DNA from 3 places in the Lonsdalea quercina genome. Region 2 is predicted to be linked to each of the others. Evidence: predicted binding sites of a transcription regulator. Region 2 holds the regulator's gene; each other region holds the start of a gene.

What was found. The regulator sigma-54, encoded in region 2, starts transcription at its own class of promoters, with help from an activator protein. The targets are predictions, from matches to a motif close to GTTGGCACANNTTTCGCTNT.
Positions count from the first base shown of each region.
Region 1: glnA (glutamate--ammonia ligase) is a predicted target of sigma-54. The motif match lies at 8,928-8,947, and genes of this name have one in related genera.
Region 3: glnK (P-II family nitrogen regulator) is a predicted target of sigma-54. The motif match lies at 7,376-7,395, and genes of this name have one in related genera.

Region 1 is NZ_FNQS01000010.1:19,344-29,280, reverse strand. Features, by position in the region: gene recG (ATP-dependent DNA helicase RecG) at 1-1,060, shown strand, start outside; gene BLU64_RS13375 (nucleobase:cation symporter-2 family protein) at 1,190-2,593, shown strand; gene BLU64_RS13370 (AsmA family protein) at 2,754-4,454, shown strand; gene fabY (fatty acid biosynthesis protein FabY) at 4,555-5,496, opposite strand; gene dtd (D-aminoacyl-tRNA deacylase) at 5,532-5,969, opposite strand; gene yihX (glucose-1-phosphatase) at 6,017-6,628, opposite strand; gene typA (ribosome-dependent GTPase TypA) at 6,834-8,657, opposite strand; gene glnA (glutamate--ammonia ligase) at 9,028-9,937, shown strand, end outside.
Region 2 is NZ_FNQS01000008.1:45,965-55,901, reverse strand. Features, by position in the region: gene lptA (lipopolysaccharide ABC transporter substrate-binding protein LptA) at 1-471, shown strand, start outside; gene lptB (LPS export ABC transporter ATP-binding protein) at 475-1,200, shown strand; gene rpoN (RNA polymerase factor sigma-54) at 1,246-2,679, shown strand; gene hpf (ribosome hibernation promoting factor) at 2,704-2,991, shown strand; gene ptsN (PTS IIA-like nitrogen regulatory protein PtsN) at 3,076-3,564, shown strand; gene rapZ (RNase adapter RapZ) at 3,727-4,581, shown strand; gene npr (PTS phosphocarrier protein NPr) at 4,578-4,850, shown strand; gene aepX (phosphoenolpyruvate mutase) at 5,416-6,327, shown strand; gene aepY (phosphonopyruvate decarboxylase) at 6,386-7,540, shown strand; gene BLU64_RS11930 (NAD(P)-dependent oxidoreductase) at 7,594-8,493, shown strand; gene phnG (phosphonate C-P lyase system protein PhnG) at 8,497-8,940, shown strand; gene phnH (phosphonate C-P lyase system protein PhnH) at 8,943-9,545, shown strand; gene BLU64_RS11915 (carbon-phosphorus lyase complex subunit) at 9,545-9,937, shown strand, end outside.
Region 3 is NZ_FNQS01000001.1:403,506-413,442, forward strand. Features, by position in the region: gene BLU64_RS01815 (efflux RND transporter permease subunit) at 1-1,124, shown strand, start outside; gene BLU64_RS01820 (type B 50S ribosomal protein L31) at 1,267-1,518, shown strand; gene ykgO (type B 50S ribosomal protein L36) at 1,537-1,680, shown strand; gene tomB (Hha toxicity modulator TomB) at 2,305-2,673, shown strand; gene BLU64_RS01835 (HHA domain-containing protein) at 2,727-2,930, shown strand; RNA gene ffs (signal recognition particle sRNA small type) at 3,279-3,375, opposite strand; gene BLU64_RS01845 (MGMT family protein) at 3,540-3,860, shown strand; gene BLU64_RS01850 (YbaY family lipoprotein) at 3,893-4,465, opposite strand; gene tesB (acyl-CoA thioesterase II) at 4,672-5,535, shown strand; gene amtB (ammonium transporter AmtB) at 5,637-6,929, opposite strand; gene glnK (P-II family nitrogen regulator) at 6,969-7,307, opposite strand; gene BLU64_RS01870 (SmdB family multidrug efflux ABC transporter permease/ATP-binding protein) at 7,621-9,396, opposite strand; gene BLU64_RS01875 (SmdA family multidrug ABC transporter permease/ATP-binding protein) at 9,389-9,937, opposite strand, start outside.

The DNA.
Region 1 (9,937 bases), on a different contig from region 2:
TGCGCCACTCGGCATCAACGTCGGATGGCTGGCCGGAAAGCAAAAAGGCAAAGCGCGTCAGGCCCAGCAGGAAGCGATCGCCAACGGCGATGTCGGCATGGTGGTCGGTACTCACGCCATTTTCCAGCAGCAGGTCCAATTTAACGGTCTGGCGCTGGTCATTATCGATGAACAGCACCGGTTCGGCGTACATCAGCGGCTTGCCCTGTGGGAAAAAGGCGAGCAGCAAGGATTTCACCCCCACCAGCTGATCATGACCGCGACGCCGATCCCGCGTACGCTGGCAATGACCGCGTACGCCGACCTGGAAACGTCCATCATCGACGAACTACCGCCGGGCAGAACGCCCGTCACTACCGTCGCCATCCCCGACACCCGCCGTAGCGATATCATCCAGCGTGTCGACAATGCCTGTCAGCAGGAAGGGCGTCAGGCCTACTGGGTGTGTACCCTGATTGAAGAGTCGGACCTTCTGGAGGCGCAGGCGGCGGAAGCTACCTGTCAGGAACTGCGCGAAGCGCTGCCGGCGCTCACTATCGGACTGGTGCACGGACGAATGAAGGCGCAGGAAAAACAACAGGTGATGGAGGCGTTCAAGGCAGGCCAAATTCAGCTGCTCGTCGCTACCACCGTGATTGAAGTCGGGGTCGACGTCCCCAACGCCAGCCTGATGATTATCGAAAACCCGGAACGGCTCGGTTTGGCGCAGCTGCACCAGCTGCGCGGACGCGTCGGCCGCGGTTCGGTCGCATCCCACTGCGTACTGTTGTACAAATCACCGCTCAGCAAAACCGCCCAGAAGCGGCTGCAGGTTTTACGGGATAGCAACGATGGCTTTGTGATCGCGCAACGCGATCTCGAGATCCGCGGACCGGGTGAGTTGCTTGGCACCCGTCAAACCGGCAGCGCCGAATTCAAAGTCGCCGACCTTCTGCGAGACCAGGCGCTGATCCCACAGGTCCAGCGTCTTGCCCGCCATATCCATGAGCGCTATCCCGAACACGCGCAAGCGCTGATAGAACGCTGGCTGCCGGAAAGCGCGCGCTACACCAACGCCTAAACGCCGGCAGCGATCACGTCCCCCAGATTCCCCACCACGGGCGTACAAGAAGATGAAGTGCGCAACCGTTTGCTTTTGTTAGGCAGATCATTAAAATGCGGTTTTTGTCGTTCTGGAGTGCCAACCGCCATGCGTATTCCCTCTGCCGAACCTTTGCGCCCGCAAGAACCCGCCGCTGCCCATCCACGCAGCGAACTCATCTACCGTCTTGAAGACCGCCCGCCGCTGCCGCAAACGCTGTTTGCCGCCGGTCAGCACCTGTTAGCCATGTTCGTCGCCGTTATCACGCCGGCGTTGCTGATCTGTCAGGCACTCGGACTCCCCGCGCAGGATACGCAACACATCATCAGCATGTCGCTGTTTGCGTCCGGTCTGGCCTCCATACTGCAAATCAAAACCTGGGGGCCAGTTGGCTCCGGGCTGCTGTCGATTCAGGGCACCAGCTTTAACTTCGTGACGCCGCTGATTATGGGCGGGTTGGCGTTGAAAAACGGCGGCGCAGATGTGCCTACCATGATGGCCGCGCTGTTCGGCACACTGATGGTCGCCTCTTGCACCGAGATCCTGCTCTCCCGCGTTCTTCATCTGGCCCGCAGGATTATTACTCCGCTGGTATCCGGCGTGGTGGTCATGATTATTGGTCTGTCGCTAATTCAGGTTGGGCTGACTTCGATCGGCGGCGGGTTTGCGGCTCTGAACGATCATTCGTTCGGTGCGCCCAAAAATCTGCTGCTGGCAGGCGTGGTCCTGTTGGTAATCATCCTGCTTAATCGCCAGCGTAATCCCTATCTGCGCGTCGCCTCGCTGGTGATCGCCATGGCCGTCGGGTATCTGGCGGCGTGGCTGATGGGAATGCTGCCAAAGGAGATGTCCAGCACAGCACAGTCGGCCATCATGGTGCCGACGCCGTTGTATTACGGTCTGGGCTTCGACTGGAGCCTACTCGTACCACTGATGCTGGTGTTTATGGTGACGTCGCTGGAAACAATCGGCGATATCACGGCGACCTCCGATGTCTCTGAACAGCCGGTACGCGGACCACTGTACATGAAACGCCTGAAAGGCGGCGTACTGGCCAACGGCCTAAACTCCATGCTTTCAGCGGTATTCAACACCTTTCCCAACTCCTGCTTCGGTCAGAACAACGGCGTGATCCAATTGACCGGCGTCGCCAGCCGCCATGTCGGTTTCGTCGTCGCGCTGATGCTGATTGTCCTGGGGCTTTTTCCGGCGGTCAGCGGCTTCGTTCAGCATATTCCTGAACCGGTGCTGGGCGGCGCGACCATCGTGATGTTCGGTACAATCGCCGCCTCAGGCGTACGCATCGTGTCTCGCGAACCGCTAAACCGCCGGGCGATCATGATTATCGCCCTCTCGCTGGCCGTGGGTCTGGGCGTAGCTCAGCAGCCGCTGATCTTGCAGTTCGCGCCTGACTGGCTGAAAACCCTTCTGTCTTCCGGCATCGCCGCAGGCGGGATCACCGCCATCGTCTTAAATCTCGTGTTCCCGCAAGAGAAGGCAGAAATAGAATAGGGAGCCTGCTTCCAGATATTTCGTATTTACCGTGCTAATCATGGCTCCATGATGCAACATCGTGCCCTGATTCTTGTCAGGCGTATGATTACCGACTTGAGCCGCTGCCCACATTGCGGCATAACTCTTCTATCCTCGACGACAGGCACGGACTGATACGATGAAATTGATCGGGAAGCTACTCATCTCACTGCTGTTACTGACCCTTCTGGCTCTGGTAGCGCTTTATATCGCGCTGCAGACCCAATGGGGAGCCAACGAGGTCAGCCGTTGGGTTAGTCAACATACCGAATACCGACTCGCGCTGAAAAAAGTGTCTCATAGCTGGACGTCGCCCAGCATCTTCCAGCTCAATGAGGTCTCTTTCGGCCATCAAAATCAGCCGCCAACGTTGGTCGCCAAACAGGTCTCCGTTGGACTTAGCCTGCGCCAAATCACTATGCCTTCTCATTTGGCGAGCCTGTGGCTGGAGGGGGGTACGCTCAACCTAAATCAAACCGGTTACGCCCTGCCTCTTCAGGCTGACGTGTTGCAGTTAAAAGATATGGCGCTACAGGCGCAGGATGGCGACTGGCGGCTAAACGGGCAGCAGGTCAACGGCGGTATCACGCCGTGGGAGCCGCAGCCCGGTAATTTGCTGGGGAATCATGCGCGCTTCCAGCTCAGCGCCCGCTCGCTGACGCTGAACGATATTCCCGCCAGTCAGGTGTTGGTGGAAGGCGCCTTAGAGAATCGGCGCCTGACGCTGAGCAACTTTGGCGCCAATGTCGCCCGGGGAGAACTGACCGGCAGCGCGCAGCGTGCGGACGATGGCGGTTGGCAGATTAATCGGCTCAGACTGAGTAACGTAAGGCTGCAAACCTCACGTTCCCTCTCTGATTTCTGGCGGCCCGTCGCAGCGCTGCCCGCCGTCAGCGTCGACCGTTTTGACCTGATAGACGCACGCATTGAGGGACCCGGTTGGGCCGCCAGCGATCTTGACGCCACACTACAGCATGTCACCTTCCGACAGGATAACTGGCAAAGTGAGGACGGCTCGCTCTCGTTCAACGCGACCGACCTCATTAACGGCGACATGCATCTGATCGACCCGATCATCAATCTGGACCTGTCCTCGCAAGGGATTGCCATTCGCCAGTTCTCGACCCGTTGGGAGAGAGGGCTGCTGCGAGCCAGCGGCAACTGGCTGCGCAGCGACCACCGGCTGACGCTGGATGAACTGGTTATCGCGGGAATGGAATACACCCTGCCGGGGGACTGGCGTCAACGCTGGCAACAAGCGTTGCCTTCGTGGCTGGAAGAGATATCCGTCAAAAAATTTACCGCCAACCGCAACCTGCTGATCGATATCAATCCGGACTTCCCGTTCCAGGTGACCGCACTTGACGGCTATGGCAGCGACCTGCTGCTAGCGCGTCAGCATCAGTGGGGAATTTGGCAAGGCTCGCTGAACCTGAACGCCAGCGATGCCACGTTCAATAAAGTGGATATTCGGCGTCCGTCTCTGGCGTTGACGGCCAACAACGATCGGATCACGTTTACCGACCTCAGCGCCTTCACGCAGGGGGGACTGTTGGAAGCAAAAGCGAGTATTAATCAAACCCCCGCACGTGAATTCACGCTGGATATGAATGGTAAATCGACGTCATTCGACACGTTGTTGCACTGGGGCTGGCCAACGCCGACACGCATGCCGTCGGGGAATCTCAACTTTCAGCTGCGGCTGAACGGTAAGATGGCGTATGCCACGCCGCTGACCCCCTCTTTGAATGGCATTTTGCAGGGGACGGACAGCGCAGGCCAACCGCTCCAACAGCAGTTGCATCAAGGCGTCTTACAGGAAGGGATGCCGACGCCCTAGGCCGGACGGGATGATACCAAGAACAAGGCCGGACTCATCATCCGGCCTTCCGTTATCCATGTGAAGCCATTCCCGCAGCCATCTCTATCTGCGCCTTATGTCAGTCGTGCGATAGACCAGCTGGCTCCAGAGGATCATCCTGCGTCGGAGGCAAGACCATATACACGCCTTCGAATAACGCCCCTTTTCGACCTTCACCGAACAATTCGACGTTCAGATGAACCCTCGCCCGACGGCCACGCGCCAACTTGTCCAGATCGCCGCTCAGCGACCCAAGATTGGCGACCGCACTGGGACGACCAATAATCGGCGAGCTATAACGAATATGGGCATCCGCCAGGACAATGGTGCCCCCCAGTTGACGCTCCCGCAGCAAGAGCCAAATAAGCCCCCAGCCGGTTAGGGTCGCCAGCGAAAACAGGCTGCCGGCGAAGATGGTGTGATGGGGGTTTTGATTGACGGCTTCCGGCATCGTGGTGATAAATTTCTTGCCGGTGTACTGGCTGATGCGCACACCCATCTTTTCGCTCAGCGGAATATGATCGTGCCAAGCCTGCTGCAGCTGACCGCACCAGTCTGGGCGATGCAAAATATCATCCAGCGTCGCCACCGGTTTGATCATCAGGAAATGTCGAATGGGCGTAGTCTGCGGCGTCGTGACCTCGCCCTGATCCACAAACCCTAATTTGCCGAAAAACGCCTTCGCCTCTTCGCGGGCGCTGCACACCACGCGCTTGGCCCCCTCCTGGCGCGCCACCGACTCCAGCGCCATCGCCAGCAAAGTGCCCAACCCTTTACTTCTCACGGCAGGGTGAACTGCCAGAAAACGGATAGAGGCTTCATTATCGGCATTAATGTAGAGTCGCCCGACTGCCACTAGTCGCCCTTGCTCATCAACCACGGTCTGATGATGCGCCAGCAAATCATAAGCGTCGCGCTCAGATCCCATTGGCTGTCGCAACGGCTTACGCAACATCTCCCAGCGGAACTGATAGTAGGCTTCCAGCTCTTCAGCGCTTTCCGGCACTCTCAAGTGATACATACACAGCCTCAGTTAACCAAGAGAAGCGATCCGTTTTATGCCTGTAGCCAGAAGGTCACCGGCCCGTCATTGACGAGTTCAACCTTCATATCGGCGGCAAAACGGCCGGTTTCCGTGACAACGCCCCGTTCCCGGCATTGACCGATAAAGTATTGATACAACCGATCCGCCTCGGCAGGTGCCGCTCCGCGGGAAAAGCTGGGACGCATCCCCTTTTGTGTGTCGGCCGCCAGTGTAAACTGCGACACCACCAGCAGGCTGCCGCCGGCCTGACTCACGTTAAGGTTCATCTTGCCCTGCTCATCACCAAAAATTCGGTACCCGATCACCCGTTCGCATAACCGCGCGGCGTTTTTTTCGTCATCGCCCTGCTCAACGCCCAGCAATACCAGCAATCCCGCATCAATTTTCGCAATAATTTCGTTGTCCACGGTGACGCTGGCGCTGGAGACGCGCTGAATTAACCCAATCATAAAAACGTTGCTGCTCCTGTCTGATGCCGAATCGAAACTGCCTGGCGCTATTCATTCACCACGGCGGACTGAGAAGAAAAGAAGTCCGTCAGAACCTGACGATCGTTGACCTGAATAGCATGGATGCCCAACGCGGATGCAGCGGTGACGTTGTCCGCATTATCATCGAAGAAGATGGCATCCTCGGCCCGGCAGCCTTCCTGCTGCAGCACATACTCGTAGATTGCCGCATCCGGTTTGCGCATACCCAGCTCCTGAGATAAATACAGTCGGTCGGCGGCCTGTTCTATTTCGGGATAGAGCGTAGACCACTGCTGATGATGCAGTCGGTTGGTATTGGACAACACCACAACCCGCTGACCGTCTCGCCGCAATTGCTTCATGATATCCAGCGCTTCAGGACGCACCCCGATAAAGATGGATTCCCAGCCCGCGGCAAATTGCTCAAAGCTGAGGGCAATCCCCATTTCGTGGCACAACTGAGCAGCAAATGCCTCATCATCGATCTCGCCGCGCTCGTGCTGTTCGAATGCATGCCCCATAACGAAGCGTTCGCTCAGGCTAGCCAGGGGGATACCGCTCAGGTTGCTCCATACTCCCAACACCCGTCTAAAATCGATATCAATGACGACATTCCCCAAATCAAAGATATACAACATAGGTCCTCCTGATGAGTCGGTAGGCTTTCACTGTAACGGTAAAAGGGAGAACTGAACAGAGAAGATCGGAGGCCGAATACACCGTCAGCAGGTGTGGGCTCACGCTGTGTCATGAGGGTAACTGAATGAAATTGAATTAAAAAAGCCAGTCAGCTTTCGCTGGCTGGCTTTTTCTAAAACGAGACCGTCGTTACAGAAAAGGCGCTTACCCTTCTTTGCTCGAGCGACCCGCGCGGCGGCGGTCGTTTTCAGTCAGGTGACGTTTACGCAGACGGACAGACGTCGGCGTAACTTCGACTAGTTCGTCGTCATCGATAAATTCCAGAGCCTGCTCCAGAGTCATCTTGACCGGTGGTACTAGTGTCGTCGCTTCGTCCGTACCCGATGCACGCATGTTGGTCAGTTTCTTACCGGTCAAACAGTTCACGGTCAAGTCGTTGGAGCGTGAATGGATACCGATGATCTGGCCTTCATAAACTTCGGCACCGTGTCCCAGGAACAATTTACCGCGGTCCTGCAGGCCATACAGGGCAAACGCGACCGCTTTACCCTGACCGTTGGAGATCAGTACGCCGTTCTGACGCTGACCGATCTCGCCCGGACGCACGTCGTCGTAGTGACTGAACGTGGAGTACAGCAGACCCGTACCCGACGTCATGGTCATGAACTCGGTACGGAAACCGATCAGACCGCGGCTTGGGATAACGTAGTCGAGACGAATACGGCCCTTGCCATCTGGAACCATGTCTTTGACGTCGCCTTTACGCTCACCCATCGCCTGCATGACGGAGCCCTGATGCTGTTCTTCGATATCCAGCGTCACGTTTTCGAACGGTTCTTGGTTGCGACCGTCGATCACGCGGTTGATAACTTTCGGACGCGAAACGGCCATTTCGAAGCCTTCACGACGCATGTTTTCAATCAGGACAGACAGGTGAAGCTCACCACGACCGGATACGCGGAAAGCATCCGCATCATCAGTCTCTTCAACGCGCAGTGCAACGTTGTGGATCAGCTCTTTGTTCAGACGTTCAAGGATCTGACGCGACGTCACAAACTTCCCTTCTTTACCGCAGAAAGGAGACGTGTTGACGCAGAAGAACATGGTTACGGTCGGTTCGTCGACGCTCAGCGCAGGCAGCGCTTCGACGTTCGCCGGATCGCAGATGGTATCGGAAATGTTCAGCTCGCCCAGACCGGTGATAGCGATGATGTCACCCGCTTCCGCCAGCGTGGATTCGATACGCTCCAGACCCATGTGGCCCAGGACTTTACCGACTTTACCGTTGCGGGTTTTGCCTTCGCTGTCGATGATAGTGACCTGCTGGTTAGGCTTAACCATGCCGCGCTTAATACGGCCGATACCGATAACACCCACGTAGTTGTTGTAGTCCAGCTGGGAGATCTGCATCTGCAGCGGGCCGTCACGGTCAACTTTCGGCGCGTCGACGTGTTCGACGATCGCTTCAAACAGCGGCGTCATGTCGCTGGCCATATCGGAGTGATCCAGACCAGCAATACCGTTCAACGCGGAAGCGTAAACGATCGGGAAGTCCAACTGCTCATCAGTGGCATCCAGGTTTACAAACAGGTCGAACACCTGATCGACAACCCAGTCAGGGCGTGCGCCCGGACGGTCAACTTTGTTGATGACCACGATCGGCTTCAGACCATTGGCAAAGGCTTTTTTGGTCACGAAACGGGTCTGCGGCATCGGGCCATCCATTGCATCAACGACCAGTAGCACCGAGTCGACCATCGACATAACACGTTCTACCTCACCGCCGAAGTCGGCGTGTCCTGGGGTATCAACGATGTTGATGCGATAGTCTTTCCAATTGATGGCGGTATTTTTAGCGAGGATGGTGATCCCGCGCTCTTTCTCCAAATCGTTGGAGTCCATAACACGTTCGGTGGCTTCACTACGTTCATCGAACGTACCGGACTGTTGTAGCAGCTTGTCGACCAGGGTGGTTTTCCCATGGTCAACGTGCGCAATAATAGCGATGTTACGCAAATTTTCGATCACAGCTTTGCCTCAGGCATTTAGAAATAGCGCGCTATTGTACACGGATTAATCGAGGGACTAAACAGGATCACAAACATCTCTTGCAAACAACCTCACATTGAGGGGTTGTAATCCCTTTCACGGTGCAATTTCGCAGCAAACACATTGATAAGCACCAATATGGTGCTAACAATGCAAAATAAAGCACTATTTTGGTGCAGATTACTATATTGGTGCAGTCCAAGACCACTTAGGAAACCAGAGAATGGGCTTTCAGGCACAAATACTAAAGTTGGCACAGATTTAGCTATAGTCTACGTACGGTCACAACAACATTCCACAACGATATTCGTTCCACGACGATAATTGATATAACCCGGGAGAACCAAGTATGTCAGTTGAACACGTTTTGACGCTGCTGAAAGAACATGAGGTGAAATTCGTCGACCTTCGTTTCACCGATACTAAAGGTAAAGAGCAGCACGTCACGATCCCTTCCCATCAGGTAGATGCAGATTTTTTCGAAGACGGCAAAATGTTCGATGGTTCTTCTATCGGCGGATGGAAAGGCATCAACGAATCAGACATGGTGTTAATGCCTGACGTCACGACCGCCATTCTCGACCCGTTCTACGAAGAGTCTACGCTGATCATCCGTTGTGACATCCTCGAACCAGGCACGATGCAGGGCTACGATCGCGATCCGCGCTCCATCGCCAAACGCGCAGAAGATTTTCTGAGTTCTTCCGGTATCGCGGATACCGTACTGTTCGGGCCAGAACCCGAGTTTTTCCTGTTTGATGACGTTCGCTTCGGCAGCAGCATCTCCGGCTCCCATGTCACTATCGACGATATCGAAGGCGCCTGGAACTCCAGCAAAGAATATGAAGGCGGCAACAAAGGCCACCGTCCGTCCGTCAAAGGCGGCTACTTCCCGGTTCCCCCGGTCGACTCTTCTCAGGACATCCGTTCCACCATGTGTTTGACCATGGAGCAGATGGGGCTGGTGGTTGAGGCGCATCACCACGAAGTAGCGACAGCAGGTCAGAACGAAGTAGCCACCCGCTTCAACACCATGACCAAGAAAGCCGACGAAATTCAGATTTACAAATACGTTGTCCACAACGTCGCACATGCTTTCGGTAAAACAGCAACGTTCATGCCGAAACCGATGTTCGGCGACAACGGCTCCGGTATGCACTGCCACATGTCTCTGTCCAAAGACGGCGTGAATCTGTTCTCCGGCGATAAATACGGCGGTCTGTCCGAAATGGCGCTGTACTACATCGGCGGCGTGATCA
Region 2 (9,937 bases):
ATTCATATCGACTCCGACCAGCAGTCGTTAGACATGCAGGGCAACGTCGTCACATTTACCGGCAATGTCATCGTCACGCAAGGATCGATCAAGGTTCAGGCGGACAAAGTCGTCGTCACCCGTCCACAGGGCCAGCAAGGCCGCGAAGTCATCGAAGGGTTTGGGAATCCGGCGACGTTCTACCAGATGCAGGACAACGGAAAGCCGGTCAAAGGCCACTCACAGAAAATGCGATATGAGCTGGATAAAGACAACGTCATCCTGACCGGCGACGCCTATCTGGAACAGCTGGACAGCAATGTCAAAGGCGACCGCATCACCTATCTGGTCAAGCAGCAGCAGATGGAAGCATTCAGCGATAAAGGCAAGCGCGTGACCACGGTGCTGGTGCCTTCTCAGCTGCAGGACAAAAATGGCCAGCGCACCGCCCCGGCCAAGGCCCCCAAACCGCAACAGCGAGCGACGCAATAACTCATGGCTACATTAATCGCAGAAAATCTGGCTAAGGCGTACAAAGGCCGCAAGGTTGTGGAAAACGTCAGCCTGAAAGTCAATTCCGGCGAAATCGTCGGCCTGCTGGGTCCGAACGGCGCAGGCAAAACGACCACGTTTTACATGGTCGTCGGCATCGTCCAGCGCGATGAAGGCCGCATCATTATCGACGACGATGATATCAGTCTGCTGCCGCTTCACGACCGCGCGCGCCGCGGCATCGGCTACCTGCCGCAGGAGGCGTCGATTTTCCGGCGGTTGAGCGTTTACGATAACCTGATGGCCGTGCTGCAAATCCGTAAGGATCTGACGCAGGAACAGCAGGCTGACCGCGCCAATGAGCTGATGGAAGAGTTTCATATTGCTCATTTACGCGATAGTCTGGGACAATCCCTCTCCGGTGGGGAGCGTCGTCGAGTGGAAATCGCCCGAGCGCTCGCAGCCAATCCTAAGTTCATCCTGCTGGATGAGCCTTTCGCCGGGGTGGACCCAATTTCGGTGATAGATATCAAGAAAATTATTGAACACCTCCGCGACAGCGGTCTGGGTGTCCTCATCACCGACCATAACGTCCGCGAAACGCTGGACGTCTGTGAACGTGCCTATATCGTCAGCCAGGGCCATCTCATCGCCCACGGAACACCGGCGGATATATTGGCCAACGAACAGGTCAAACGTGTCTATCTGGGCGAAGGCTTCCGACTCTGACGTCATATTTTTGTTCGTATTATCCAAGGGAAGTTAGCGCTATTTATGAAGCAAGGTTTGCAACTCAGGCTTAGCCAGCAACTGGCAATGACGCCACAGTTACAGCAGGCAATCCGCCTGTTGCAGCTGTCCACGCTTGAACTCCAGCAAGAAATTCAACAGGCGCTGGAAAGCAACCCCTTGCTGGAACAAACCGATCCCCACGAGGAGGTCGAGACGCAAGAAAGCAGCAGCAGCGAAGCGCTGGATACCCGGGAGGCGCTGGAGCAGAAAGAGATGCCCGACGAGCTGCCGCTGGACGCCGCCTGGGATGAAATCTATACGGCGGGCACGCCCTCCGGCACCAGCACCGACTACCGCGATGATGAGCTGCCGGTCTACCAGGGCGAAACCACACAATCCCTGCAAGACTATCTGATGTGGCAGGTGGAGCTGACGCCGTTCTCCGACACCGATGCCGCCATCGCCACCTCCATCGTCGACGCCGTCGATCCCACGGGTTACCTCACCGTTTCTCTGGAAGAAATCCGCGACAGCGTCGGTAATGAAGAGCTGACGATGGAAGAAGTGGAGGCCGTCCTGAAACGGGTACAGCGCTTCGATCCGGTGGGCGTCGCGTCGCGCGATCTACGCGAGTGTCTGCTAGTGCAGTTGTCCCAGTTCGACAATAAGATGCCGCGCTGGGAAGAAGCCAAGCTGATCGTCAGCGAATATCTCGACCTGTTGGCGAATCATGACTTCCGTACGCTGATTCGCGCCAGCCGTTTAAAAGAAGACGTGCTGAAAGAAGCCTTGGCCCTGATTCAATCCCTCGATCCGCGTCCGGGACAGTCCATCAACACCGGCGAGTCGGAATACGTGATCCCCGACGTTCTGGTGCGTAAAGTGCAGGACCAATGGTCCGTCGAACTCAATACCGACAGCGTACCGCGGCTGCAAATCAACCAACAATATGCCGCGCTGGGCAACAGCACGCGCAGCGACAGCGACGGTCAGTTCATTCGTAGTCACCTTCAGGAAGCCCGCTGGCTCATCAAAAGTCTGGAGAGCCGCAACGACACGCTGCTGAAAGTGACCCGCTGCATTGTCGAACAACAGCAGGCCTTCTTCGACCACGGCGAAGAGTACATGAAGCCGATGGTGCTGGCGGATATCGCCCAGGCAGTGGAAATGCACGAATCCACCATTTCTCGCGTCACGACGCAGAAGTTCCTGCACAGCCCCCGCGGCATCTTCGAACTGAAATATTTTTTCTCAAGCCACGTCAACACGGACAGCGGCGGAGAGGCCTCGTCTACCGCCATCCGGGCGTTGGTCAAAAAATTAATCGCTGCGGAGAATCCCGCCAAACCGTTGAGCGACAGCAAGCTGACCACTCTGCTTTCCGATCAGGGAATCATCGTGGCCCGGCGCACCGTCGCCAAATATCGCGAGTCTTTATCCATCCCACCGTCCAACCAGCGTAAACAACTGGTTTGACCTTGAACTGAGAAGGAAGACGCTATGCAGCTGAACATTACCGGACACCATGTTGAAATTACCGATGCCTTGCGCGAATTTCTCAATACGAAGTTTGCGAAGCTGGAACAATATTTCGATCGCATTAATCAGGTGTACGTAGTGCTGAAGGTGGAGAAAATTCAGCAGATTGCTGAAGCCACGATCCACGTCAGCGGCGGTGAGCTGCATGCCACATCGGAAGCGGAAGAGATGTATGCCGCCATCGATCTTCTCATCGACAAACTGGCGCGACAGTTAAACAAACATAAGGATAAACTGAAGCAGCACTGATTGTTCCCCCGCCTCCAGGCGCAGGGACCGAAAGGGCAGCCCTTTCGGTAGCTGGAGGCCCGAGTGTTGTCAGGTGAATACAAAATGAATAACGATTCCATTATGCAACTCAGCGCCGTACTTCGACAGGAGTGCACCCGCAACGCCGTGAGCTGCCAGAGTAAAAAGCGCGCTCTGGAAATCATCAGCGAACTCGCTGCGGCACAGCTCAATTTGCCCTCGCAGATTATTTTTGAAGCCATTCTGGCGCGTGAACGGATGGGCAGCACCGGTATTGGCAACGGTATTGCTATTCCTCACGGGAAGCTCGATAACGAGGACACATTGAGCGCCGTGGGCGTCTTCATCCATCTGGAGAAACCCGTCGCCTTTGATGCCATAGATAACCAGCCCGTGGACCTGCTGTTTGCCTTGCTGGTTCCCGCCGAACAATGTAAAACCCATTTAAATACGCTGGCGCTAGCCGCCAGACAGCTGTCGGATAAGGCGCTGTGCCGTCGGTTGCGGGGTGCGCAGAGCGACGAAGAGCTGTATCAGATCATGACCGAATCGGATAGCGACGAGCAGCCCTAAAATATCAGGGCGAAGCGCATCCAGACCAAGAAAATGAAACGACCGGACGCCGTGCGCCAACGCTCGCGTCCGGTAATCATTCCGGCCAAGGCCGGATGACTTACATAAGCTAACGGTGGCAGCGAGACCTTCACCATTCCGCTGCCTGAGGGGAGTCGTCAGATGGTGCTGATGATTGTCAGTGGTCGTTCAGGCTCGGGAAAATCCGTGGCCTTGCGCGCGCTGGAAGACATGGGTTTCTACTGCGTGGATAACCTGCCTGTGATTCTACTGCCGGATCTGGCCAATACCCTGGCCGCGCGGAACATCTCGGCGGCGGTCAGCATTGACGTACGTAATATGCCGGAAACGCCGGAAGTGCTGGAGCAGGCGCTGACCCGACTGCCAAGCAGTTTCTCGCCGCAGCTGCTGTTTCTGGACGCCGATCGCAATACGCTGATCCGCCGCTATAGCGACACTCGTCGCCTGCACCCGCTGTCCAGCCAGAACCTGTCGCTGGAAAATGCCATCGACGAAGAAAACAATCTGCTGGAGCCGCTGCGCTCCCGCGCCGATTTGATCATCGACACCTCCGAGATGTCGGTGCACGAATTGGCGGAGATGCTGCGCGCCCGCCTGTTGGGCAAGCGGGAACGCGAGCTAACGATGGTATTTGAATCATTCGGCTACAAGCACGGCATTCCTATCGACGCCGACTACGTGTTCGACGTCCGCTTCCTGCCAAATCCGCACTGGGATCCCAAACTACGCCCCATGACCGGGCTGGACAAACCCGTCGCGGCGTTTTTGGATCGCCATACCGAAGTGCACAATTTTATTTATCAAACGCGCAGCTACCTTGAGCTATGGCTGCCGATGCTGGAAACCAACAATCGCAGCTACCTGACCGTCGCCATTGGTTGCACCGGCGGTAAACACCGTTCGGTGTATATCGCCGAGCAGTTGGCCGACTACTTCCGCTCCAGAGGCAAAAACGTGCAACTACGCCACCGTACGCTGGAAAAACGTAAATCATGACCGTAAGACATACCGTTGAAGTCAAAAACCGTCTGGGTATGCACGCCCGTCCGGCGATGAAGCTATTCGAGCTCGTACAAAACTTCGATGCTGAAGTCATTCTGCGCAATGAGAGCGGCACGCAGGCGGAAGCCAGCAGCGTGATTGCCATGCTGATGCTGGATTCCGCCAAGGGCCGGCGTATTGAAATCGAAGCGACCGGTCCGGACGAAAACGAAGCGCTCGCGGCCGTCGTAAAACTATTCGACGCCGGCTTTGACGAAGAATAACCAGATTTCAGCTCATTTTTTCGTCTTCGTACCTTCCATTTCCCCTCGCCTTGTTATCGCCCAGAATTCCCTACGCCTAAACTATTTTAGGATCATACCTTTCGCAGCCGATAAATTAAAAACACGTGTTCCTATAAAGGTCCCCAATCTTTTTGTTAATTTAAAAAAAGCCCGAGTTCACAACTAAACCGGATAAATAACATGTAGTTATTTTCTTATCTTCATTTTTATAAAGAAATCTCAAATTGTCCTTAGGCCCAAAAACCAGAAATGGCCTTAAACAATAGACGATCATATGTATTCGCGAGATTAATAAGGAGTTTATCCTATTTGAATTAACAAATACTGCCATTTTCTCTTTTAACTTCATGCAGATATAAATAGCCATAAAAAAAATCAAAAAAAAGATCTGATTTGAAATGAAAGCCATTATTAATAAAAATACGAAGACACTCCCCATCCAAATTATGAATGAGTAAGCCGGAGTAATCTCATATCATTTGGCGGTGTTGAGTAACCACGGGTTAAGATTAAGTAAAAGGAATACATAGATGAGGATATTAATATGTCTAAAAGTATAGCCAATAAAGGCCAAACGCCAGGTTCTCGTCGTGGCGCATTGAGGGAACTACTAAATAACAAAAAAGCGATCCGCGTCATGGAAGCCCACAGTCCATTATCCGCCATGCTGATTGAAGAGGCCGAATATATAAAAGGAGGAGTGAATCACAAATTTGATGCTTTTTGGTCCAGCTCTCTGACCGATTCTACTTTGAGAGGTCAACCCGATACGGAATTAGTCAATTACAGCCGCCGTTTTAATTCCATCGCTGATATTTTCAATGTTACGAACAGCCCATTAATTTTTGACGGTGATACCGGCGGCCAGATAGAACATCTGGTATACCACATCCGAGAGGCCGAAAATCTGGGAATTTCCGCCATCATCATTGAGGATAAAACCGGTCTGAAGAAAAACTCTCTATTCGGCAATGAAGTGAAACAGACCCAAGCTACGGTGGATGACTTCTGCACGAAAATCAGAGCGGCCAAAGAGGCTCAGTTGACGCCGGAATTTATGTTGATTGCACGCATTGAAAGCCTGATATTGGAAACCGGTATGGACGATGCCATCGACCGCGCACTGCGTTATGTCGAGGCGGGAGCCGACGGCATCATGATCCATAGTCGGCTTAGAACCCCGGATGAAATTCTCGAATTTGCTAAAATATTCCGCAGTCACTATCCGCAGATCCCTTTAGTTTGCGTACCGACCAGTTTTAATGAAATTACGTTCGAACACCTGGTCAAAAGTGGTTTTAACATCATTATTTATGCTAACCATATGTTGCGCGCATCTTATCCGGCCATGCGAGAAATTCTCCCCCAAATTCTCAAATATGGCCGCACACGAGAAATCGAAGACAAATGTATTTCTATAAAGGAGATACTCAACTTAATTCCCGGAACGAAATAATCACCCAAGAATAATAATCCAGCAACACAATTAATCATTAAAAAAGAAGGAACTTATCATGATTAACCCTGACGATTTTTTGGGTTTTTTACACCATAAAGGTATTCGATTCTATAGTGGCGTCCCTGACTCTTTATTAAAAGAATTCTGTCTGGCTATCGACGGAACAAAAGAAGATATTCGGCATCAGTTAGCTTGCAATGAAGGCACTGCGGCAGGAATGGCCATTGGCTATCATTTGGCAACAAACTCAATACCTGTGGTTTATTTACAAAATTCCGGACTGGGAAATATCGTTAATCCAATTTGTTCGCTGGCGGCGACAGACGTTTACAGCATCCCGATGCTATTTATTATCGGCTGGCGTGGTGAAACCAAACCCGACGGAACCCAACTGAATGACGAACCACAGCATGTGATGCAAGGTCGGGTCACACTACCGCAGTTAGATGTAATCAATATTCCCTATCATATATTGGAAGGCGAGCCTGATATTGACTTCCCGCAGATAGAACAGCTGCTGGAACAGGCGCAACGCGAAAAACGTCCTGTCGCCCTGGTCGTACGTAAACATACTTTCTCTCCTTGCCAACAAGCCAGGCAGCCGGCGCGAACCTCGGCCACGCTGCTGCGCGAGGAGATCGTCGCGGAAGTCCTGTCCGCACTACCGGCCGATGTCCCCATCATCAGTACCACCGGAATGCTGTCGCGCGAACTGTTCGAGCTACGAGAACAGCGTGGGGAAGAGCACGAACGCGACTTTCTGACCGTAGGCGGCATGGGCCTCGCCAGCCAGATAGCGCTGGGTATCAGCGAAGGTCGACCGGGTAAGAAAGTCGTCTGTCTGGATGGCGATGGCGCGACGCTGATGCACATGGGCGGGCTGACCAATAGCGCCCTTTCCCCCACGCTTATCCATATCGTCATTAATAACGGCGCCCATGAGTCAGTCGGCGGTCAGCGGACGGCGGCGTCGCGCCTCCCCTTAGCGCCCATCGCTGCCGCCTGTGGCTATAGCAGGGTCACAGCGGTAGGAAGCCGAGAAGCCCTGCGGGCAACGCTTCACAAGGCGCTGATGAGTCAGGGGAGTCAGTTTATCGAAGTGAAATGCCGCATTGGACACCGCGACAATCTAGGAAGGCCCACGACATCGCCTTCCCAGAATCGAACCTGCTTTATGCGGTTCCTGTCGCAGCCAGCTCATTCCAGCTGATAACACCCCTGCCACCCCTTCCCCGAAGCGGTGACGTTGAAAGGATGCTCCCTATGACAAAACACATTTCTCTGGTTGGCATCGGCGTATTGGGAAAGGCGATCGCACTCAGATTACGTCAGTGCCAATACTCTCTCAGCCTCTACAACCGTACGGTGAGTAAAGCCGAAGCCCTAAGCGGCAACGGCGCACGCGCTGTGAATTCACTCAGCCAGTTATTCACGCGTGAACGATCAATTATTCTGGTTTGTCTGACAGATGCTGAGGCCATGAAAGCCCTTTTTTGCACGCCGGAAATAACCAGCAGACTCAAAAAATATCAGCCACTTATTGTCAACATCAGCACCATCGGCCCCCAGGACAGCCAGCAAATGGAGGTTTTTTTCCTGCGCCACGGCGCTCACTACCTGGAAGCCCCCGTCTCCGGGGGCCCCGAAGGCGCGCGCACCGGCAAACTGGCCTGCTGGGCAGGCCCAATACCGACTGACTTTTCCGATGTCCTCCCCGCGTTGCTCTCCTCTCTGAGCGACAACTATGTCGTCATGGACAGCAACCGGGCCGCACAGACGATGAAAGTCATCAACAACTACTGTGAGGCCGTCCACCTGCTGGTCGCCGCAGAATCGATTCTGTTAGCCGAGAAGTGCGGCATCAGCCAGACGACATTGCAGCAAGCACTACCGTTGGGGCGAGGTCGCTCCACCTATATGGATGTAATGCTGAATCGTTATCTTCACCCATCAAACCTGATTTCCGTTCCGTTAGATATCCGTATCAAGGACCTGGATCTGGCTCACGCCCTGTTTCGTGAACAAACGGTCCATAGCACCTTTTTCGACCCTATCCAGCGTATTTATCTGGATACCGCCGAAGCCCTCAGGGCGCCACAGGATCAGACCGCGTGTTTTGCCTATTTGTCGAAGCAATCACAACAGCAAGAGCCGGAGGCGTAAATGATGACGAAGAAAGAGCAACGCGCTTATTGGATGTCCGTACTGTCACGCAGCCGTGCCGAAGCACTGCTGTCATATTGGCAACCCCTCAATATTGCCGTGGACTATCAACTGCTGCGGCCGACGGAGATCGGCCTGCTCCAACTACAAGGTCGCATGGAAACCACAGGACAGCGTTTTATGGTGGGCGACATGACCGTGACCCGCGCGGCATTGCAACTCAAGGACGGAATTTGCGGCTACAGCTATATCGTCGGCAGAGACAAACCCCATGCGGAACGCTGTGCCTTCATCGATGCCTTATTACAAACCCAGTCTGCTTTCAACCCGCTGTGGAAGCGTCTGGTTTCCCCTCTCGCCAAGCAACTGCAAGCTGAACATGACCAACAGCGCCGTGAAGTCGCCACCAGTCGAGTCAACTTCTTTACGTTGGTCAGAGGAGAGTAATCATGGACATTTTGAATGGATTCTCCAATCCGGTATTCGGCACTCAGGCCTGCTTCAGAAAAATCGTCAAAGCCATGAGCGAACCCGGGGCAACGGTGACCGTTCCCGGCATCGAGGAACTGAACAACATTTCATCATCCACTATCGCGGTGCTGTTGACACTGACCAGCCAGAAAACACCGCTGTTCATCGATCGAAATATCAGTAACCCACTGTTGCTGAGAACGCTGTGTTTACATACCAATGTGCCGATTACTTCTAACGCGGCAGAAGCGTATTTCGTCCTGTTGAACGGGAAAACTAACAAGTTCGATAGTCGCCCCATCCAACACGATCTGATGTGTTTCCCCTGCGGCAACGAAATAGAGCCGGAGAAATCGGCCACCATCATTATGGAAGTTGATGGGCTTAACAACGGCAGATGCCTGAAGCTCAGCGGCCCTGGCGTGAATAACGTCAAAATCATCTCTCCGCATCTTCCCAGCGCGATACGGCGCTATCTCTGTGAGCGGCCACATCCTTTCCCGATGGGACTCGATTTTCTGTTTACCTCCGGCAAGAAGCTGCTCGCTATCCCCCGAACCACTCGAGTGGAGGAGTGCTGATGTATGTTGCAGTGAAAGGCGGTGAAAAAGCCATTGAAGCCGCACACCAACTTCAAGCCTGTCGTCGGCGCGGTCAGCCGCATATTCAGGAACTGAGCTGTGAACAGATTGAACAACAGCTCGGTCTGGCGGTCGACCGCGTCATGACCGAAGGCAATATTTACGACCGTGAACTGGCTGCGCTAGCAATCAAGCAGGCCAGCGGCGATCTCGTCGAAGCGATTTTTCTGCTGCGCGCCTACCGTTCTACCCTGCCGCGCTGGGGGGTGAGCGAACCGCTGGCTACTGCATCCATGCGTCTGGAAAGGCGCATTTCCGCCATCTTCAAAGATCTTCCAGGCGGGCAACTCTTGGGGCCGACTTACGACTATACCCATCGGCTGCTGGACTTC
Region 3 (9,937 bases), on a different contig from region 2:
CCGCCAGCGGCTTCGACTTCCAGCTGGTTGACCAGGGAAATTTGGGCCATGACAAGCTGATGCAGGCTCGTAACCAGCTGTTAGGGTTGGTCGCGCAGCACTCGGATACGCTGGTGAGCGTGCGTCCGAACGGCATGGAAGATACACCGCAATATCGTCTGGATATCGACCAGGAGAAAGCGCTTGCTCTGGGCGTTACGCTGGATGAAATCAATTCGACGCTGGCGACCGCGCTGGGGGGTAGTTACGTCAACGACTTCATCGACCGCGGTCGGGTGAAAAAAGTCTACGTTCAGGCGGATGCGAAATTCCGTATGCTGCCCGGCGATATTCAGAACTGGTATGTCCGCGGTACTGCTGGGCAAATGGTTCCATTCTCCGCCTTCGGCTCGGCACACTGGGAATATGGTTCACCTCGTCTGGAACGTTACAACGGCTTACCCTCCATGGAGATTCTGGGGGAGGCCGCGCCAGGAAAAAGTACGGGTGAAGCAATGGCGCTGATGGAAGAGCTGGCTTCGCAGTTGCCTGAGGGGATCAACTTTGACTGGACGGGCATGTCTTACCAGGAACGTCTGGCAGGAAACCAGGCGCCAGCGCTGATTGTTATTTCCGCCATCGTCGTATTCTTGTGTCTTGCCGCACTGTACGAAAGTTGGTCTATTCCCTTCTCCGTCATGCTCGTCGTACCGCTCGGAATTCTGGGGGCAGTTGTTGCAGCCAGCATGCGCGGGTTGGAAAACGACGTGTATTTCAAGGTGGGAATGCTCACCACTATTGGGCTATCCGCCAAAAACGCCATCTTGATCGTGGAGTTTGCGAAAGACCTAATGGAAAAAGAAGGAAAAGGCTTGGTGGAAGCAACGCTCGATGCCGTACGGATGCGTTTGCGCCCCATTCTGATGACCTCACTGGCCTTTATTTTGGGTGTCGTGCCGCTGGTTATCAGCTCAGGCGCTGGCTCCGGCGCGCAGAACGCGGTGGGGACTGGGGTCATGGGCGGGATGTTGACCGCCACCATTTTGGCTATCTATTTCGTGCCCGTCTTTTATGTCGTCGTCAGCCGACGCTTCAGTAAAAAGAAAGGCGCTGAGAATACGGAACATCAGCCAGACCAGCACTAATCCACATCTTGAAGTTTCAATAGGCCGCTCAAGCGGCCTATTTTTTTCTCTCAACTCATCCATTCATGCAAACCACAGTTGATCGTCGAATAAAAAAAGCGCAGAATAAATGTTATGTTATAACATAAACTATAGGTGTGTTATGAAATCCAATATACATCCCCACTACCGTACCGTGCTTTTCCACGACACCAGCGCAAATACGTTCTATACCGTAGGATCAACAATCGCGACGGAAAGAACTCATGAATATGAGGGGAACATTTATCCCTATGTCACCATTGAAGTTTCTGCAGCCTCACATCCCTACTACACCGGCAAGCAGAAAGAGTATTCAAAAGAGGGAAGCGCAGCACGCTTTCAAAAAAGATTCGGCCATTTTCTAAAATCTTAGAGACGGGAGAAATGCTATATGCAGGTATTAAGCTCACTAAGCAGCGCCAAAAAACGCCACAAGGATTGTATCGTCGTTAAACGGCGAGGCAGAATTTACGTTATTTGTAAAAGCCATCCTCGCTTTAATGCAGTTCAAGGCCGGAAAAAGAAAAAACACTAATGAATAACTCATCGGACCTTTACGCCGACCTCAATAAACAAACAATTAAGCCTGAAAGAACTTTTCTTACTCCTTCGGATTTAAACAGGTTTTAACACTTAGGTAACTCACTGACTGTTAATGATTCGGCGTATTGCACTCTATCACCTTTAAAAGCGGTTTGGCTTTTGACCGCTATAGGGGAGCATCCTCCCCTATCCCACCTACCGTTCAGTCAACACCTTTGAGATTGAGTGATGCTATTTTTGTTACATTTTATATGGATACCTTACATTCGATTCTGGAAAAACTAATTACCATAGTAAATGTAGTACGTTTAAAAAGAGACGCTTAATAGTCCTGTATCCCAATTAATACATTACAAAATTTGAACGATGAGTTCGATAGCAGCAATTACGACAGAAAATGTCCGCGCAGTGCGAACCTAGGTGTTCTTTGCTATAGTTGATGCAGAATGACTTTTACATTGATGTGAGGACATTCTTTACATTCACCGTGTTATCCTTGGTTGGTCTATTTGAGGACAGCGGAGTGTAATCTCTCTTATGCAATTCATCACGTTACCTGCTAAAGCAGGAGTAAACCCTAAGTAAGACTGAACCATGGCTTAACGGAGGGATTGAAATGGATGAGTACTCACCTAAACATTATGATATTGCCCAACTCAGATTCTTGTGTGAGAATCTGCGCGACGAAAGTATCGCGACGCTAGGTGACAGCAATCACGGCTGGGTGAATGATCCGACCTCCGCAATAAATCTTCAGCTCAATGAGCTTATTGAGCATATTGCGGCCTTTATTGGCACCTATAAAATTAAATACCCGGATGATGAAGAGTTGTACATGCGGGTTGAAAAATATTTAGACGATACTTATATTCTTTTCAGTAATTACGGCATTAATGATGCCGAGCTGCGGAGATGGCAAAAGTCTAAGTCACAATTATTCAGAATGCTCTCAGAAAAGAGCAGCTATGCAACAGTAAGAACTTAAGCAATTATTTGCCTTATACTTATTTTAACCCAGGAAAATTCATAAAGGTTATTATGAAAAAAATAGATTACTTGATGCGTTTGCGCAAATGCACAACCATTGACACTCTCGAACGAGTTATTGAAAAAAACAAGTATGAACTCTCTAACGATGAGTTAGAAATGTTCTATTCTGCGGCAGACCACCGTCTGGCCGAGCTGACCATGAATAAGCTCTACGACAAAGTCCCTACCGCTGTATGGAAATACGTACGTTAATACGTATTAATCCTCTAGCGTTGAGCTAAAAGTACATTGAGCCGATATCATGATCGGCCTTTGTCTTATTAGAAAAATTAAGCAATATGCTAAAACGAGTAACAACGTATATGTACATATTTCCGCCTTAATTCATCAGAGATGACTGGGTCCTCATTTTATTAAACAACTCCCTACCGATAGAGATAAGTCTTTTTATAAACTTATCCTCAATGGCGTTCAATGCTTAAACCCGATAGCGCCCAATAAATAAAATGCGAAACAACGCCAAGTTTCTAAACAAAGATTATCCAGAAAGCAAAAATAAGAAGGGTAAGAAGGGGTAGGAACCATCTGAAATGGTGGAGGCCCCGCCAGCTACATCCCGGCACACACGTCGCCTGCTGCGGCTGCTTCCTTCCGGACCTGACCGAGTCCACAGGTTAGTGTTGCGGGAGAACCAACAGGGCCTCCATTGACGGCTCCGCACTGCGAAGCGGTGGGCATTATCAGCGATGACCTGCTCAATTGCAAGCCGACACGGCCTAACCGCCGTTTTCTTACCCACTACCGACTTGATACCATGCACTATCGATAAATCTCATGGCAAACAGGAGTCTCCCTACGGCTATGTCGCCACATGAAGATAATTTTCGACAACGCGTGTTCCAGGTCATCGCGGCGGTCCCTTTTGGTCAAGTCACAACCTACGGAGACATCGCGCTTTTAGCCGGCTCGCCCCGCGCTGCGCGCCAAGTCGGCGCTATATTGCGTAATCTGCCTGAAGGAACCGCGCTCCCCTGGCACCGTGTGATTAATCGAAAAGGCCAGCTATCGTTGACGGGCCCCGATTACCAGCGCCAAAAGCTGGCGCTGGTTGCGGAAGGAATAAGATTTAATTTAGCTGGTAAAATTGACCTCAACCAGTTTCGGTGGCAACCAACGACGTAAATCTGATCGCTCGCCGCTGGTTCCCCCCTTGATTACTGCATCGGGGAAACGGCCGTACCTGAAACAGGGGGCACCGTCGCTCCGCTATGGATATCCGTCCCTGCCGCTAAAGGTACTGACGGATTAGCCGGTACAGGCACAGACTCCACCGGCACCAAAGTCAACTCGGCGGAACGAACGCCATTGGTAATCACAGGCACTACCCTTTCCGTAATCAGCGTGACGCGATGATTGATGGTAACTGCCGCGCTCAAAAGCACACGCGCTTTAGGTTGGATATCGTTCGGGTTATAGGGCAGAACGAAGTGGAAAGGCGACTGTTTTCCATGAGTCAATGTCACCCGCTGGGTAATGATTTTCGCCGGAGCGTCGGCCAGCGAGGCATCTGAAACAGTCACTGTTAATTCGGCATCCGCTGGCAGTGCTATTTTTTGTCGAATATTCACCGTGCCGGTCACGGAAGGCTGAGCAATGCCGGGTAGATAGCTGCCACTCGCCGGAATAGGACCTCTGACGTCCGGAGCTACACCACTATCACTTTTATCCGCACACCCAACCAAGCCGATCGATACCATGATACCGCCCAAGATATGCCATAATTTCATTTGGTAAGTCTCCCTTTATCATTTATATGGCCTTCGGCGAAAACCGATGACCGCTAAGTAGCAAGAACCACTCGGCGTTTTAATTATGGTTCAATATCTTGGTATTTTCATAAGGGATGACATAAAGGACCAAAACAAAAAGTGGGGTCCCGTGGTTATCGCACCAGGACCCGCAACATAGCGTACTAGCGACAAGGCTGATAATGATGAGTCAGGCATTACAACAGCTTCTCGATTTGCTGAATCTGGAAAAAATCGAGGGAGGTTTATTTCGTGGTCAAAGTCAGGAGTTAGGACTGAGACAGGTCTTTGGCGGCCAGGTTGTCGGTCAGGCGCTTTCGGCGGCGAAACAGACGGTTTCCGAAAAACGTAGCGTGCACTCTTTTCACTGTTACTTTCTTTTGCCAGGAGACAGTCAAAAGCCCATTATCTATCAGGTTACTACCTTACGAGAAGGCAAGAGCTTCAGTACCCTACGCGTAGATGCCATTCAGAACGGCCGCCCTATTTTTCATATGACCGCCTCATTTCAGCGACCCGAGCCGGGGTTTGAACACCAGAGCGTGATGCCGCAGGTGCCGATGCCCGAAAACTTGCCTTCAGAGCAAGACATAGCTCAGAGCCTGGCTCATTTGCTGCCGCCTCAGTTGAAAGAGATGCTTACCAAACAACGTCCTATCGAAATGCGGCCGGTAAAATTCCATAACCCGCTGAAAGGAGAAGTTGAGCCACCAATCCGCCATGTCTGGTGCCGAGCTAACGGTAAGTTGGCTGACGATGAACGCATTCACCAATACCTTTTGGGATATACCTCCGACTGCAACTGTCTGCTAACGGCGCTCCAACCTCACGGCGTTGGTTTTCTCGAACCCAACATGCAGGTGGCCACTATCGATCACGCGATGTGGTTCCACCGACCATTCCGTATGGATGACTGGCTGCTTTATGCCGTCGACAGCCCATCGGCCTCCGGCGCCAGAGGGTTGGTTCGAGGTCAGTTCTACACCCGAGAAGGCGTGCTGGTTGCCTCCAGCATGCAAGAAGGCGTTATCCGGCGACACAGCGCGTAGCCGCTCTTCCTTGTAATTACCCCAATAAAAAAACCACCCGCAGCAAACTCACGGGTGGTTTTTTCCGGTCGAGGCGTGTATTACACGCCCCGGGATACTGATTATTGGTTGTAAGCGTTTTCGCCGTGGCTGTTAACATCCAGCCCTTCACGTTCTTGCTCTTCCGGTACGCGAAGACCCACAGCCATATCAGCGATTTTGAAGGCAATGAATGCGGCCACGCCAGACCATATGATACAAACGATCACGCTGAACAGCTGAACCCAAACCTGATGAGCCATGGTGACGCCTTCCGCGTACCCCACGCCGCCCAGCGAAGACGAGGTGAAGACGCCCGTCAAAATGCAGCCGACGATACCGCAGACGCCGTGAACGCCGAAGACGTCGCATGGATCGTCAACACGCAGCCAGCGTTTCAACACGGTTACGCCCCACAGGCCAGCGAAGCCGCCCGCAAAACCGATGATCATCGCACCACCAACGCCAACCGTACCCGCCGCAGGCGTAATGGCAACCAGACCTGCGATACAGCCGGAGCACGCGCCCAGCAGAGAAGGCTTGCCACGCAGAACCCATTCGCCGACGACCCAGGCCAGAATCGCTGCCGCCGTAGCGATCACCGTGGTCAAAAATGCCAGACCCGCGATATTGTTGGCTGAGCTAGCGGAACCCGCGTTGAAGCCGAACCAGCCGATATACAGAATAGCGGTTCCGATGCACACCATCGGCAGGTTATGGGGTTTGAACGCTTCTTTGCCGAAGCCGACGCGTTTACCCAGCAAGGTTGCGCCAACCAGCCCCGCAACCGCGGCGTTGATGTGCACTACCGTGCCCCCGGCGAAATCAAGCGCCCCGTCTGCGGCCAGATAGCCGCCGCCCCACACCATGTGAGTCATTGGGAGGTAGGACAATGTCAGCCACAGAACCACAAAAATCAGTGCTGCGGAAAAGCGAATACGCTCCGCCAGAGCACCAATCACCAGGCCAACAGTAATGCACGCGAAGGAGCCTTGGAAAGCGACGTGGATGTACTGGTAGAACGTGCCGTTCTGAGAGTTGATATCAATGCCATTCAGCATGAAGTTACTCAGGCTGCCGAAAAATTCGTTGCCGGAGCTGAACGCAACGCTGTAACCATAGATAACCCACAACAGACAAACCAGCGCGAAAGCAACCACCACTTGAGACAGTACAGACAGCACGTTTTTGGAACGAATCAGACCGCCGTAAAACAGTGCGATGCCAGGAATGGTCATAAAAAGCACTAAAGCGGTACAAATCATCATGAAAGCGTTATCGGCTTTATCGATCACTGGTGCTGCAGTCTCAGCCAAGGCGCATGCCGGTAACATGGCTACGGTACCCAGACCAGACAAGAAGGATAGTTTCTTCATTTCATTCATCCCTATTTATAAGGCTAAATCAGGTAGTTGTTATAGTGCAGCTTCATCTGTTTCGCCGGTACGGATGCGAATGACGCGCTGTAGTTCGGCGACAAAGATTTTACCGTCGCCAATCTTGCCGGTGTAGGCGGCTTTGCTGATCACATCGATCACTTCATCGAGCTGATCTTCGGCGATAGCGATATCTATTTTTACTTTAGGCAAGAAATTGACGCTGTATTCCGCGCCACGGTACAGTTCCGCATGGCCCTTTTGCCGTCCGAATCCCTTTACCTCTGTTACGGTAAGGCCTTGAATACCAATGGAAGAAAGGGCTTCGCGCACGTCTTCCAGCTTGAACGGTTTGATTACCACAGTCACCAATTTCATTCTCATCCCCCTAACCCGTTAAGTTCAGGCCTGCGCCGTCACTATCAAATGTCTATACGCCATCATTGAAAGCAATTGATGTGCCATAAATGATTAGACGAGGGAAAAGCGGTGAAAGATGATGAATGCGCGTATCGCGCAAACCGGGCTTGAATAAAGAATGGACTATCAGGAATCAAAGCGCACATATCCAGCGCACCATTTTAGTGCGCAACGCCTGATTCCAGTGCGCCTTACCCTAAGAGCAGGAAAATGTCTGCTAGGTTATGGTGCGTGCCGAAAATCAGGCGAAGTTTTGAGGGAGTTTAGGAAGTCATCTCAGCAATATCGTAACGTTTGACTCTGCAAGGGCCTGCCCTGCCAGTTGTAGCTGATACATCTGATAATAGCGCCCTTGCTGGGCCAGCAGTTGCGAGTGTGTCCCCTGCTCGGCCATTTCGCCGTGGTTAAGCACCAGAATATTGTCCGCCTCGACGATCGTGGATAAACGGTGAGCAATAACCACCAGCGTAGTTTGCGCGCGGATTAGGCGTAACGCCTTCTGGATAGCCTGCTCTGTCCCTGAGTCGATATTGGCCGTCGCTTCATCGAGAATCAGCACTTTCGGCGAATTTACCAGCACGCGCGCGAGCGCAAGCAGCTGCTTTTGCCCCACGGAAAGGTTATTGCCCTGTTCGCCGATGCGACTGTGAATCCCCTCGGGCATATTCCTGACCAGCTCAGCCATTTGCACCATATCCAACACGCGCCACACACTTTCTTCATCAATATCACGGCCCAACGTGATGTTGGCATAGACAGAATCCGCCAGGACTACCGGGTCCTGTTGAACCATCGCCACATTGCTGCGCAGAACCTGATGAGACAACGTCGGCAGCGGACGCTGATCCAGCCGAATAACACCGTGTTCGGGGGTGTAATACCCCATCAGCAGGTTCGCCAGCGTACTTTTGCCGCTGCCGGTATGGCCCACCAATGCGACAAATCCCTTATCAGGGATCTGCAGGTTGATGTTACTCAATACCGGCTTGCCGCCGCGGTATGAGAAGGTCACGTCGTCGATATCGATGCGTCCGCTAGTCAGGGGATCTAAATCGTCGCCATAATCCTGACGCTTACCATCCATCAACGCGAAAATACGCTCGCCGGCCACGACGGCTTGCTGAAGCATCGACTGCTGAGTCGTTAGCTCAATCAAAGGTTCGTTAAGCCGACCAAGGTAGTTGATGAAAGCATACAACACGCCGACACCCACCGAGCCGACCGAGCTGAAACCGAACTGCAGAAGGAGTCCGCACAACACCAGCGCAGAAAACAGGCTCAACAGCGGACGTAACAGGAACCCCTCCAGACGCAGCGTTTGCATTCGCGCCAGATAGTGCTTTTGGCTGACCTCACTCAGGCGTTTACCAAACCGCGCCTGCTGACGAAATTGCTGAATGACGCTCATACCATTGATGACTTCGTTGAAGCCATCGTTGATATCCGCCAGATAGCTACGCACACGGCGTACAATTGACGTGCTATAGCGCTGGTAAATCACCATCACCACCATCACAGCAGGAAAAATGGTTAGCGCGACGAGCGCCATACGCCAATCAAGGCTGAACATCGCCACCAGCATGGCGCTGATAAGCGCAGCGCTACGCAGCACCGTCGCCACCACCATCACGTAGAGATCCCGGACCACTTCCGTATCATTCGTCACCCGGGAAATCAGTTGCCCGACAGGCTGGGTATCGAACGTCGACAGCGGTTGACGTAATGCGGCGTCCATCACATCGATGCGCAATTGTTGTACGACGCCCACCGCAACCCGATTAAAGGTCAACGATTGCAGGTAGTGCAGTGATGCGGCGAGAAGTTGCAGCAACACGTAAACTGCCGCCAAACCGCTGGCCAACATCAGCGGGAACTGCCCTTTTGAGACGAGATGGTCGATAAAATAACTGATGAGTATTGGTCCTGCGACTTCAGCCGCCGCCGCAACCCAGAGCATCACCATGCCTACCGCCAGCGGCTTGCGCCAGGGTGACCCATAGGCCAGCAGACGTTTCAGCGTCGGCCAGAGCGGATGTGAATTACTCACCTTTGACCTCCTCAAGCGACGTCGGCTCGTCCAATGCGGCTTCGAGTTGCTGATAACGATACATATCCCGATACCAACCTGATTCCTGTGACAACGACTGATGATTGCCGCGCTGCGCCACTTGGCCCTGTTGCAGCACGAGGATTTCATCCGCGTTGACCAAGGCGGAAAGCCGGTGTGCGCTGATAATCAGCGTGCGCCTTTCACCCCACTCACGTAGGTTGTTCAATATTTCGTGTTCGGTGCGTCCGTCCACGGCAGACAGGGCATCATCCAGCACCAGCACCTCAGCCTCCAATAGGAGCGCACGGGCGATGGCGATTCGCTGCTTCTGTCCACCGGATAGCATGACGCCGCGCTCGCCCACCTCTGTCTTGTATCCCTGCGGCAAACGCAGAATGTCGTCATGAACATGAGCCAGACGCGCCGCTTCCTGAATTTGCGCTTCCGTCGCATCCGGACGGCCCAAGGCGATATTGCCCGCGACCGTATCGGCAAACAGGAACGGTGTTTGTCCAACGACGGCAAACCGGCGCCTCAG